4 regions of the Aureibacillus halotolerans genome follow, and region 1 is predicted to be linked to each of the others. Evidence: riboswitches for the same ligand, from Rfam matches in the RefSeq annotation. Region 1 holds a riboswitch; each other region holds the start of a gene.
The links. A riboswitch is a leader RNA that binds a small molecule or an ion and turns the genes downstream of it on or off. The one in region 1 is predicted to bind thiamine pyrophosphate.
Positions count from the first base shown of each region.

Region 2: linked by a shared signal. The riboswitch ahead of EV213_RS19545 (ECF transporter S component) and the one ahead of thiE (thiamine phosphate synthase) in region 1 are both predicted to bind thiamine pyrophosphate.
Region 3: linked by a shared signal. The riboswitch ahead of EV213_RS15830 (thiamine-binding protein) and the one ahead of thiE (thiamine phosphate synthase) in region 1 are both predicted to bind thiamine pyrophosphate.
Region 4: linked by a shared signal. The riboswitch ahead of thiD (bifunctional hydroxymethylpyrimidine kinase/phosphomethylpyrimidine kinase) and the one ahead of thiE (thiamine phosphate synthase) in region 1 are both predicted to bind thiamine pyrophosphate.

Region 1 is NZ_SNYJ01000003.1:246,692-249,815, reverse strand. It holds gene EV213_RS05765 (M14 family metallopeptidase) at 1-109, shown strand, start outside; gene EV213_RS05760 (YqgU-like beta propeller domain-containing protein) at 189-1,211, shown strand; TPP riboswitch at 1,257-1,361, shown strand; gene thiE (thiamine phosphate synthase) at 1,440-2,075, shown strand; gene thiS (sulfur carrier protein ThiS) at 2,081-2,278, shown strand; gene EV213_RS05745 (thiazole synthase) at 2,283-3,059, shown strand.
Region 2 is NZ_SNYJ01000027.1:23,198-26,321, reverse strand. It holds gene EV213_RS19560 (YqcI/YcgG family protein) at 1-589, shown strand, start outside; gene EV213_RS19555 (cupin domain-containing protein) at 564-890, shown strand; gene EV213_RS19550 (cysteine hydrolase family protein) at 887-1,462, shown strand; TPP riboswitch at 1,521-1,637, shown strand; gene EV213_RS19545 (ECF transporter S component) at 1,772-2,356, shown strand; gene EV213_RS19540 (ABC transporter ATP-binding protein) at 2,346-3,124, shown strand, end outside.
Region 3 is NZ_SNYJ01000016.1:29,454-32,577, forward strand. It holds gene cls (cardiolipin synthase) at 1-1,167, shown strand, start outside; TPP riboswitch at 1,212-1,322, shown strand; gene EV213_RS15830 (thiamine-binding protein) at 1,470-1,766, shown strand; gene EV213_RS15835 (ABC transporter permease) at 1,738-2,574, shown strand; gene EV213_RS15840 (ABC transporter substrate-binding protein) at 2,581-3,124, shown strand, end outside.
Region 4 is NZ_SNYJ01000013.1:54,732-57,855, reverse strand. It holds gene EV213_RS14475 (GNAT family N-acetyltransferase) at 1-535, opposite strand, end outside; gene thiD (bifunctional hydroxymethylpyrimidine kinase/phosphomethylpyrimidine kinase) at 925-1,737, opposite strand; TPP riboswitch at 1,821-1,923, opposite strand; gene EV213_RS14465 (GNAT family N-acetyltransferase) at 2,054-2,605, shown strand; gene EV213_RS14460 (ABC transporter ATP-binding protein) at 2,732-3,124, shown strand, end outside.

The DNA of each region.
Region 1 (3,124 bases):
GCCCGGGTTCACAATCGAGTTAGGAAAAGGCATTAATCCGTTACCTTTTAGTATGTATCAAGGAGTGTTCAACAGCCTCACACACATAATGGCTTCAGTAATGCTTTGAATTCAGTAAGATTTTCCGTTGTATAGAGGCGTGGAAGCTTGTAAAATAGAGAGAACATATTCAGGAGAGAAGGCGAAGGATGAGAATGATACGCTGGCTTCTGGTCCTTGTCATCATTTGCCTTGCCGGCTGTGCCTCTGGACCTGTTGTACAAGAGGCTGATGGGAGTAAATTCCAAGGAATTACAAAGCAAGTCGGGCTTAATGCTGTTCGTGGATTGGAAATTGATGAAAATGCAGAGTGGGAATTCGTACAATGGAGAAATGAACACGCGATTTATGTCATTGAACGTTCGACCACAGAAAATACTCTGCTGCAATACGATCTTTACACGGGTGATCGTCAACCGTTATTTACAACAGAAGGAGCCATCAGCTCTGTCACTTATAACCGCCTTAGTCAAAGCTTTGCCATCTATTACAGTGAAGACCCTATGAGAAGCTATTTAATGATTGCGACATTGGAAGGGGAACAGATTCGTCTTTGGGAAACGTCCGCCTACGATCTTTTTGTGGCATGGAGTCCATTTAATGCAGATCAAATGGTGGTTTCCACCTTTCAGCGCGATTGGACAGCAGACACCTTTTTGTGGTCAATAAAGGACGATACACGTGTTCCGCTACAAGTCCCTTCCCCGTTTTTGTATTGGTTGTTTTCTGATACGTTAACGTATATGGATACCACTGCTCTGCAATGGAACTTATTGTCTCTTGAGTCGTTGGCGCCCGAACCGATCTCCAAAAATGTATTGGACATTAAACAACTAGGCCCTTACACAGTCGCTTTGGAGCGAACGAATGAAGGGAAAAAGCGCTCCTTGTATAAACAAGGTTCATTTGTTTTCTCAACATCTCTCCCTTCAGGAGTCAGCCGATTGTCGCCAATGGATTTGGCCATTCAACAGGAGAGAATGTACATCGTTGAAAATGATATGCTTGTTGTGTATAGCCTTACCGACGGCTCATTGATACGACAACTTCCGATTCAAGCCTCAACAGAAAAATTGACAGTGTCTCCAAAGGCGTCATGGGCAATATTGCATTCCTATAATGAAGCATACATTGTGAGACTTGCATCAGGAGAAGCAAAGCCTTTGTATTGAATTCGTTGAGTAATATTGCTAGAATTGCAATAATAGAAACATCAATAATGTGACTAGAGGTGCCCATGTTCGGGCTGAGAAAAAGCCTAGCTTTTACTCTTAGAACCTGCTCTGGCTAATACCAGCGAAGGGAAGTCACGGACGTGAGGTCTAGATTTAATGTATGCCTCATAGCCGCTTCCCTTTTGTGTGGGAGCGGCTTTTTTATATGATAAGGGGGAAAAAGAAATGAAACTTGGTCGTGTATATGCCATTACAGGAGAACAGTTTCACCCACAGCGACCCTTAGAAGAAGTGATGAGGGATGTGCTCGAGGGAGGGGCATCTATTGTACAGCTTCGGGACAAGAAAAACGCACCCCATCTTGTGCGTGAAAAAGCATTTCAGCTTAAAGCGCTTTGTGATCTCTATCAAGTGCCGCTCATTATCAATGACTATATTGACATTGCCATAGAGGTTGACGCTGCAGGGGTCCATTTAGGTCAAGAGGATGTAGCAATTGAAAAAGCTAGGGCTGAACTTGGCCCATCGAAGCTCATTGGCATTTCCACGCACGGCATTGAGCAGGCCATGGATGCACAAAGGCGAGGGGCAGATTATATTGGAGCGGGTCCAATCTATGATACGCAGACGAAGGAAGATGTGGTTGCACCCGTTGGCCTCGGGTATATTAAAGAGCTGGTCTCAGCAGAGCTCCGTATTCCCTTTGTTGCCATCGGCGGCATTAAATTGCATAACCTACATGAAGTGATTGAAGCAGGGGCTTCTACGGTGTGTATGGTGAGTGAAATCGTTGGCAATGAACGACCAGCCCACCAGATTCAGCAAGCTATACAAGCATTTTCGTATGAGGAAAAGAGGTAGAGGGCATGACGATTGTCTTAAATGGAAAAACAACAGAGGTGACTCAAGGAACTTTGGCAGAGCTTCTTTCCACTTACAATATGACTCCAGGATTAGTTATAACAGAGGTCGATGGCGAGATTATCAGTGAAGAATCACGAAATGAAATTACACTAAAGGACAACATGAACATTGAAATTGTTCAATTTGTTGGAGGGGGGTAAAGAGATGAAACATGACTCATGGAAAATAGGTGAGCATACGCTAACGTCACGTATTTTTTTAGGAACGGGGAGGTTTCCAAATCCTTTTATTCAAAATGAAGTCATCGCTGCCTCCGGATCGGAAGTGCTGACGTTTGCTGTTCGGAGGGTGAATACAGAAGCTCCTGAGGAAGATGCCATCTTACAGCATCTTGGCGATCGTACGCTTCACTATTTACCGAACACTTCTGGCGCGACCAATGCAAATGAAGCTATCCGTATCGCACGCTTGGCACGTGCTAGTGGGCTAAGTAACTGGATTAAAGTTGAAATTAGTGTCCAGGATGAGACATTACTGCCTGACCCCATTGAGACACTGAAGGCAACGGAACAGCTCGCGTCGGAAGGCTTTACTGTTTTTCCGTACACATCGGACGATCCAGTGTTAGCAAAAAGACTTGAAGAAGCTGGAGCAGCGGCAGTCATGCCTGGTGGGTCACCGATTGGAACTGGCCTCGGTATATTGAATCCATACAATATCGAGCGTATCTGTACATCGTTGACTGTACCGGTCATTGTTGATGCAGGCATTGGCACGGCAAGTGACGCCACGAAAGCGATGGAGCTAGGAGCCCAAGCTGTATTAATAAATACAGCCATTGCGAAAGCCAAGGATCCTGTCCGGATGGCCACCGCAATGAGATATGCAGTTGAGGCAGGATTGCTTGCTAAAAAAGCGGGTCGAATTCAGGAAAGAATGTACGCGACGGAAAGCAGTCCTACTTTAGGAAAAGTACACTAAGCATGTGTTCGAAAAATGCTGTATTTAGCATGGGAAAGGCTTCAGAAAGCGAGTAAAGTAATCGT
Region 2 (3,124 bases), on a different contig from region 1:
TCCTTCTACACACTCAAAAGATATGTCTCTTCTCGCAGCCTTTTTGCGTGCCTACGTAGAGTCGTTCCGCCACATTGGACGCAATACATCGTTTGTCGCATTTTTCCCTCCAGATGAACCACAGGAAACACAAGCCGTTTATGAGCAGCGTTTCTGGAATGTACTGAACGAATTGCGAGCACTAGATGAACAGGATTGGCCATCAGATGTTCCGACAGATCCTGATGATCCCCTTTGGGAATTCAGTTTTCATGGTGAACCGATTTTCGTTGTGTGCAACACGCCATCACATGAGCTGAGGAAAAGCAGGAAATCGCATGCGTTTATGATAACCTTCCAGCCACGCTGGGTATTTGAAGGCATACATAAACATTCCAAAGCTGGGGAGGTGCTGCAAACGAAAATACGCCAACGTTTAATCGCTTATGATCAAGTACCTGTACACCCGGCGCTTGGCTGGTATGGCGAACAGACTAATCGTGAGTGGCGTCAATATTTCTTGCGAGATGCTCAAAATGACGAACCCGCTCGATGCCCGTTTCATCAAAAAAGGAGGAATGTGCATGGTGGAAAAAAAGGTTCGATATGAAAAAGGGGAATTATTGAGCTTACAGGAAGTCGTTGAGGAACTGTTACCCAAGGATCAAACAGCCTTTGTTGAGGTACAGAGAGACCAGCCAGGGCAAGCTCATCCATCACATACCCACCCTAATGACGAAATCTTGCATATTCTCTCTGGCTGTTTACACTTTCAAGCTGATGGCACTATGGTAGACTGTTCTGAAGGCGATCGCATTTACTTGCCAAAAGGCACATTGCACGGTTCAGTGGCCGGTGCTGAAGGCTGCACCTATGTGATTTCGATACGAAAGGAGGATGAACCCACATGACGGATATGGCTCTCGTGTTTATTGATGTGCAAAAGGGCTTTACAGCAACGACGTGGGGAGAAAGAAACAATCCGATGGCAGAGCACCGCATGAAGGAGCTGCTTCAATATTGGCGTGAAAAAAAGAGACTGATCATTCATGTGCAGCATGCGTCAAAAGAGATTTCCTCCCCGCTGCATCCAGCGAAGTCAGGGTTTGCCTTTCAAGATTCATTTGAGCCTTTGCCAGGTGAATGGCATGTGATAAAAAGCGTGAACTCAGCGTTTATAGGGACGGGATTGCATGTCAAGCTTCGGGAGCATCATATAGAGGATTTAGTGTTCGCTGGATTGACGACGCCTCATTGTGTATCGACAACCGTGCGGATGGCAGCAAACTATGGTTATAATTGCACCGTTGTCGAAGACGCTACAGCGGCGTTTCGTATGCAAGACCATCGCGGGGAATGGCTATCCGCGGAAGAAAGTCATCAGTTTGCTCTGGCCCATTTGCATCAGGAGTTCGCTCATGTTCAATCCACCTCTAGTTTGGTGAGGGAACAAGCTGAGGTAGAAAGCCTATTCTATGATTAATGGCAGACGGACTTTACAAATCATAGAAAAACCTCTATGATTACATCAACAATTTCATAGCAAGCACTAGGGGTGCTGCTGAAGGCTAGCGGCTGAGATGCGAGTTCACTTGAATTCCGATCCCTTGGGACCCGATCTGGATAATACCAGCGTGGGGAAGTGCATGAGAAGGTATTGGAACGAACAGTGCCTTAAAATGCACTGTTGTCTTTTGACTTCAGTGCTTTTATTTTGACCTACCTTTCTCTGTGAACGCTTATCTAAATCCCTCCTGTGCGGTTATGGAATAACTCAAGGAGGGATTTTTGTATGGGCTCAGCTTTAAAGTTGCGGGAAGTTGTTCTAATGTCGGTGCTTGCGGTCGTTTTTGGTGTCGTGTATATGGCGTTTTCCCATCTCGGACATTTATTGCATGCCATCATGGGACCGCTAGGCTATGACATCATTTACGGAGTCTGGTTTCTTGCTTCCATCGTGGCCGCTTATATTATTCAAAAACCCGGCGTTGCGTTTCTAGCAGAAGTGATTGCCGCTGGTGTTGAAATGCTTTTAGGCTTAGGCCCATCGGTGTTGCTATCGGGCATTATTCAAGGAGCAGGGGCAGAAGCGGTGCTCGCGATGCTACGTTATCAAAACTTTCGTCTGCCAGCACTAATGTTGGCCGGCATCGGGTCTGGTGTCGCAAGCTTTGTGTACGGCTATTTCCAATCTGGCTTGGCCGTTTATTCAAGCCAGTTGCTTGTGATCATGTTTATTGTGCGTATTGTAAGCTCAGCTGTGCTTGCGGGGTGGCTTGGGAAATGGATTGGCGACGCGTTGGCAAAGACGGGTGCTTTGCGTGGGTATGCGCTCTCGAAAGCGAAGAATAAAGGACCTACCGATCATGCCGCATAATAGGATGTATAGTGCAGAATGCATGTCCTTTTCATACAGTGATCAGACAGCGCCTGTTTTGAAGCAGCTTTCGTTCGATATCGAAAAAGGATCTTCTGTGCTTTTGATGGGGCCGAGTGGATCGGGGAAAAGCTCGCTTGCGTTTTGTTTGAACGGTCTTTATCCAGAGGCGGTCGAAGGTGTCATGGAAGGTGCGCTTTTTTTGAATGGCCAAGAGATCTCCACGTTTGCTGAAGGAGAAATTTGCCGTATCGCAGGAACGGTGTTTCAAGACCCGGACAGCCAATTTTGCATGCTGACGGTGTGCGACGAGCTTGCGTTTGGTCTGGAGAACTGGTCTATCCCTCGTGAAGACATGGAGGAGCGAATTGATGAGGTGCTGACACAGGTCGGGTTAACCGCAGAGAAGCATGCGATTATTACCTCGCTTTCTGGTGGGATGAAGCAGCGTCTGGCTCTTGCCTGTGTGCTTGTGCTTCAACCAGCAGTGCTCATTTTGGACGAGCCTACTTCCATGCTTGACCCCCAAGCGGCAAGGGACATAGCGCTTCAGGTGGAACAGTTATTAAATACAACTGACATGACGGTGATTGTCATTGAACATCGAATTGAAAGCTGGATTCATATTATTGAAAATGCCCTGATCCTGAATGATGAGGGAGAGCTCATTTACGATGGTCCGTTAAAAGATGGATTACAGAAACACTGGGACCTTCTACGTGCAGGTGGCTTATGGTTGCCCTTTGTGAGTGAGCTGTATTTGCATTT
Region 3 (3,124 bases), on a different contig from region 1:
CTTACTGAAATGGAGCAGGCGTTGTCTGATTTTATCCATCACACAACCAAAAGTGAGATTAGCTTTTTCTCTTCGGCTACGGTTTTAACCAACGGACAGGAAAAGTTTCCTAAACTTCTATCCTCATTGAAAAAAGCAGAGCGTTTTATCCACCTTGAATATTATATTTTCCGTTCAGATCATATTGGTACAGATATTATTGATGTGTTATGTGAAAAAGCAAAAGCAGGACTTGAGGTCCGTGTCATTTATGATGGCATTGGAAGTTTGTGGCTAAAGCGAAAAGCAATTAAACGTATGAAAGATGCTGGTGTAGACATCTACCCCTTCCTTCCGTTAAGAGAGGCGCTAAACACACAAAAGCTCAATTTTAGAAATCACCGTAAGATTGTTATTGTAGATGGTCACGTCGGTTTTGTTGGCGGACTGAACATTGGCGATGAGTACTTAGGGCGCTCTAAAAAGTTTGGTTTTTGGCGAGATACTCATTTAATGATTACTGGAGAGGCATTGCAGCGCCTTCATACCATTTTTTTAATGGATTGGCATTATGTAAGTGGTGGTGAAAAGCTTGCCATTGAAACCTACTCCAGCACAAAAGCTCCGTCCACTCAAGTCGATGGTGCCATGCATGTCGTCTCCAGTGGACCAGATTCAGAGCAAGGAACGATGGCGGATATTTATTTTTCAATGGTCACGAGTGCAAAGCAATCGGTTTGGATTGCAACCCCTTATTTTATTCCAAACAAAGCTATGCGCACGGCGCTTGGCACCGCAGCAGCCAAGGGACTTGACGTTCGCCTCATTGTTCCAGAAGAGAATGATGGCTTTTTTACTCGCTACGGGACACAATCCTATTTTGATGAACTCCTCTCAAAAGGGGTCTCCATCTACACTTATAAAAAAGGGTTTTTGCATGGAAAAGTGATTCTCATTGATGGGCTAATCGCATCTATAGGTACGGCAAATGTTGATTTACGTAGCTTCAACTTGAATTTTGAAGTAAACGTCTTTTTGTTCCGTTCTAGCGCTGTCCACAAGCTCGTCCAGGATTATCAGAAGGATTTAGAGGATTGCCATCAACTTTCTATTGCTGAACGCCAAAAGCGCGGACTGGGCATTAAACTGAAGGAAGCCTTTTCCCGTCTTTTCTCGCCTGTGTTGTGATGAGTAGACAGAAAAAGCATTGGAATGCTATAGTTATACCACTTGAATACGCTGCGGGGAGCCTAACCAATGGCTGAGAGGGTGCGCCAGTGCACCGACCCACGAAACCTGCTCTGGATAATGCCAGCGAAGGGATGTCAGCAGAACGTCGGTTATTCCGACTGTTTATGCATTTTCTTTGTGAACATCGCCCTTGTTGGCGATGTTTTTTTATGCTCTGACACATTCACGCACGCCTGGTCATCGGAGCGCTCACATTCAAGAGGCAAAAATAAACGACCTAAAAGAGAGGATGAAGTTGTATGTCAAACGTTAATCTTGGCTTCCAAGTGCTACCAAAGGTAAGTGGAGACCTCAAGAGCTATGAGGTCGTCGATCGTGCCATTGAAGTGGTTGCCAATTCAGGCGTTTCCTATGAAGTAGGTCCAATGGAAACAGTCATGGAGGGCGATTTGAACGAGCTATTGGAGATCGTTAAAAAAGCGCAGGATGCGTGTATCGCAGCAGGGGCGTCAGAAGTAATGACCCATGTCAAGATTCATTATCGCCCTGATGGAGGCGTCACCATTGATGAGAAAATCGGGAAATATAGAGATTAACCGTGCTTTTACTCGTGGTGTCCTTCTGCCTACTTGTTTTATCCTTATGCTCCTTCTGTGTTGGGAGGTCGGTGTCTGGCTGACAGGGATTGAGCATTGGATTCTCCCACCACCGAGCGTTGTCATCCAAACGTTCTTTCTATCATGGCCACTTCTTCTCACACATATAGGTCCTACGGTGACAGAAACCTTGATTGGTCTTGGCATCGCAATCGTTGTAGCTGTTTTAATTGCCACGTTAACAGACCTGGCATTTTGGCTTAGGCAAACCTTGTATCCTCCACTTGTGATATCACAGACCATCCCTATTATTGCGGTGGCCCCATTGTTTATGATTTGGTTTGGCTATGGGCTGACGCCAAAAATCATTGTTGTCGCGCTCGTTTGCTTTTTCCCGATGACAATTAGCTTGGCTGATGGCTATCGCCAGGTTGATCCTGCGATGATAAAGCTGCTTCGTTCAATGGGGGCAACTCGTTGGCATATATTCAAAATGGTCAAACTTCCTGCCGCATTGCCAGCGTTCTTTTCAGGATTACGTATTGCGGGGACGTACAGTGTAATGGGGGCTGTTATTGGAGAATGGCTTGGTGCGAGCAAAGGGCTCGGCGTCTTTATGACAAGGTCTTCACAATCCTTCCAAACCGACCGTGTGTTTGCCGCCATTTTAGTGATCGTTTTGTTAAGCCTCCTCATTTACGGGCTGATAGAGTGGATCTCGCGCCTCGTGATGCCATGGCAATCACAACGTGTGCAGCAGAAAACAAGTCATCGTGACAAAAAAACGATTTCAAAAAACAAGGAGTGATTTCCTATGAACAAACATTGGCTTTTCGCACTGCTCTTAAGTTCTCTATTTCTGTTGGCTGCTTGCACGAATGGAGCATCCCCTGAAGAACAAGATGAAAGCAAAGCTGGTTTAACCGACGTAACGGTCATGCTCGATTGGTTTCCAAACACGAACCATACTGGGCTTTACGTGGCACAGCAAAAAGGTTTTTTTGAAGAGGCTGGCATTAATGTGACTATTCAACAGCCTGGAGAAGGAACGACTGCCGACACAATGGTAGCCTCAGGAACGGCTGATTTCGGCATAAGCACACAGGAAAACGTGACGCTTGCACGTACAAAAGACATCCCTGTAGTTTCTGTAGCTGCAATTATTCAACACAATACCTCTTCTTTTGCGTCTCTTGCCGAGGACAACATCACGACAGTAAATGATTTTGAAGGCAAACGGTATGGAGGTTGGGGATCCGAAAGTGAAGAAGCAACCCTTCGAGGCGTGATGCAAAATGCCGGCGCTGATCCTGACAACGTGGAAATGATTACACTTGGTGCGACCGATTTCTTGAAGG
Region 4 (3,124 bases), on a different contig from region 1:
GCCAATCCTTTTTTAGTAGACTGTGCATAATGACATCACGTAACACGCCGTCTTGTAAGATGTATTCTCGTAGAGTGCCCTCTTGTTGAAAGCTTAGCTTGTTAAGCAACCGTAGCGAGGCCTTGTTTTCCGGCATCACTGTTGCTCCGATACGAAGCAATGAGCCATGCTCAAATCCCCAGGAGATCATGGCCGATAATGCTTCTTTAGCGTAGCCGGCTCCCCAAAAAGCTGGGCTAAGTTCATACCCCATTTCAACGCGGCTGTTTCTGGACGACCATTCATGAAATCCCCCGGTGCCGATAAAAACAGCGTTGGCCTTTTTGACGATGGCCCACCGTATTCCCCAACCATAATAAAAGCTGTCCTCTAATGAGCGTATAAGATGGACAGCTTCTTCGAATGTCGTTACACGTTCCATTCCATACATCTTTGTGACGTCATAGTTGCTTAGAATTTGGTACATTGCGTTTGCGTCGCTTTCTTTTAAGGGACGGATCAGCAATCTCTCTGTCTCAAACGTCGGTATTTCCATAAGGCTCCCCACTTTATGATGATGTTTTAGCAATTGTATCATGTTCATGAACGTGATCGCTTTCTTCGTTCCCCTGAGTGCATAAAAAATCCCGTAAACCTGTTCAGGTTACGGGCCATTAAAAAGGGGGTGGTTCTCAGGTGATTGCAAGCATCATGCTGTTAATTTATGTTAGCATAGCAGTGTTCAAAACAAAATGTTTAGATTGTGATTTTACTGAAAATGAATCATTGGTCTGGTCGTAAACACCATTATTTCCATTAGAGTGGTAAGAAAGAACCAAACTTAGAAAGCTGATTCGTCTTGAAAACAGAGACGAAAGTCGTACACCGATCATAGACTAAGGAAATTCTTCCGATTGTAATTTGTTCTATAATAAGAGACGATACCTATGCACGGTTCGATAGACGATCATTGAACGCCCAGTGATTGGTTGGACCATTTCCATGACCAATCTGAAGGCTATCCTCAATGGCAGCTGAGATATAGGCTTTGGCAGTCTCCACAGAGGACTGCACCGATTTTCCTTTCGCTAATTCTGCTGTGATTGCTGCCGATAGCGTACAACCTGTTCCGTGCGTGTGCTTTGTCGCAATACGTGGGCTTGAAAACGTTTCAAACCCACCTTCGCTGTAGAGTACATCAACTGCATTTTCATCAGACATATGCCCCCCTTTTAACAGGCAAGCAAAGGCTCCACAATCATCAACAAGGTAACGGGCAGCTTTTTTCATATCATCTAAAGAAGAAATACGCATATTTGACATAATCTCTGCCTCAGGGATATTTGGTGTTGTCACATAGGTTAGTGGCAAGAGCATCGTAATTAAGCTTTGAACAGCTTCCTTTGAGAGAAGAGAATGCCCACTTTTGGCGACCATTACGGGATCCATGACATAACGGGAAACGCCATGTTGTTTTAGTATTTTTGCAGTGATTTCAATGGCAGGTACAATGGACAACATGCCTGTTTTGACAGCGTTTGGCGGTACATCTTCAAAGACGGCTTGAAGCTGATCCTCTATAAGTGCTGGATCAATATCGACAAAGGATCTTACGCCACAAGTGTTTTGGCTGACAACTGCCGTAATCGCACTTGTACCAAACACACGCAGCTCATGGAATGTTTTTAAATCTGCTTGAATGCCAGCACCTCCTGATGGGTCCGTGCCAGCAATCGTCAATGCAATAGGTATCGTCATGTTTATCCTCCAGAAAGCGAACTGCTGAGGAGTCACAAAAAACCATCCCGGAATAGAAACGACGGCATGGGTGCATTTGTATGCGTATCGGCCGATAGCTTCCCTCCGCTGGTGTTAACCAGATCAGGTTCAAAGGGTCAAAGCAGTGCTTTTCTCAGCTCACAACGAGCTCCCCTAGCAGTCCAACATTGTATTTTTCTCATCGTATCGTATTTAACTGGGGTTGTGAAGTTAAAAAACTGTCTTCATTCATACAACGTCTGTGTATGCGGCATTCTATTATTCTATATTGACAGAAAAAGAAAGGATGAAACCTGTGGATGATATAGCAGTTCGACCTCTTCAAACAGTGGATATCCCATTGATGTCAAAGTGGCTTCAGAACGAAGAATTATTGGAATTTTATGAAGGTCGTGACCGTCCTCATGATGAGTCAATGGTGAAACACCGGTTTTTTAGAAACGAAGCCCACGTCGAACGATTGATTATTGTGTATCGATATCGGCCGATCGGCTACTGTCAGGTATACGAAATTGATCAAGAAACGCAAGCGTGTTATGGCTATAATGATGAAGTGGCGACGTTCGGCATGGATCAATTTATTGGCGATCCATCCTATTGGAATCGAGGAATCGGACAAGAATTTAATGCCTTTATGATTGAACGCATGGCTCAACATGTCGCACGAAGTCGCTTTGTCGTTGATCCGCGAGAAAAAAATGAACGTGCGATCGCCTGTTACACGAAATGTGGATTTGAAAAAACACGACACCTCCCTCAGCATGAGCTGCACGAGGGAATTTGGGAGAATTGTTGGCTTATGGTGAGAGAAATTATGCCAGTACCTAAAGAAGCAGCCTGTGAGTGAATCATGGGCTGTTTTTTTGTTAACAAGAATGATACAACTTGGCAATTCAAACCTCTTTTTTGTACCTCCAATGAGTGGCATAATAAAAGAGGAATGTAAGTGGAGGGGACTGAAGGAGGATTTTCAATGACGTTAGAGATTGCTGATGTGACAAAGTCATTTGGGTCACATACAGCTGTAGACCACCTTAGCCTCACTATACCTAAAGGTCAAATATACGGCGTTCTAGGCGCGAATGGTGCAGGAAAGACAACAACATTTCGAATGATCATAGGGCTTATGAAGCCGACGTCGGGAAAGATTACGTATGACGGAATTCAATTAAATGAACGTTCGAGCGAACGAGTAGGGTATTTGCCAGAAGAGCGTGGGCTTTACCCAAAGCTTACTGTTGAGCAGCAACTTGTCTATCTCGGGCGTTTACGTGGCATGCGTAAGGCAGCTGTTCTAGAGGAAATGAATCAATGGCTAGACCGCTTTGGTATAGGCCATTATGCGAAGAAAAAGGTCGAGGAACTA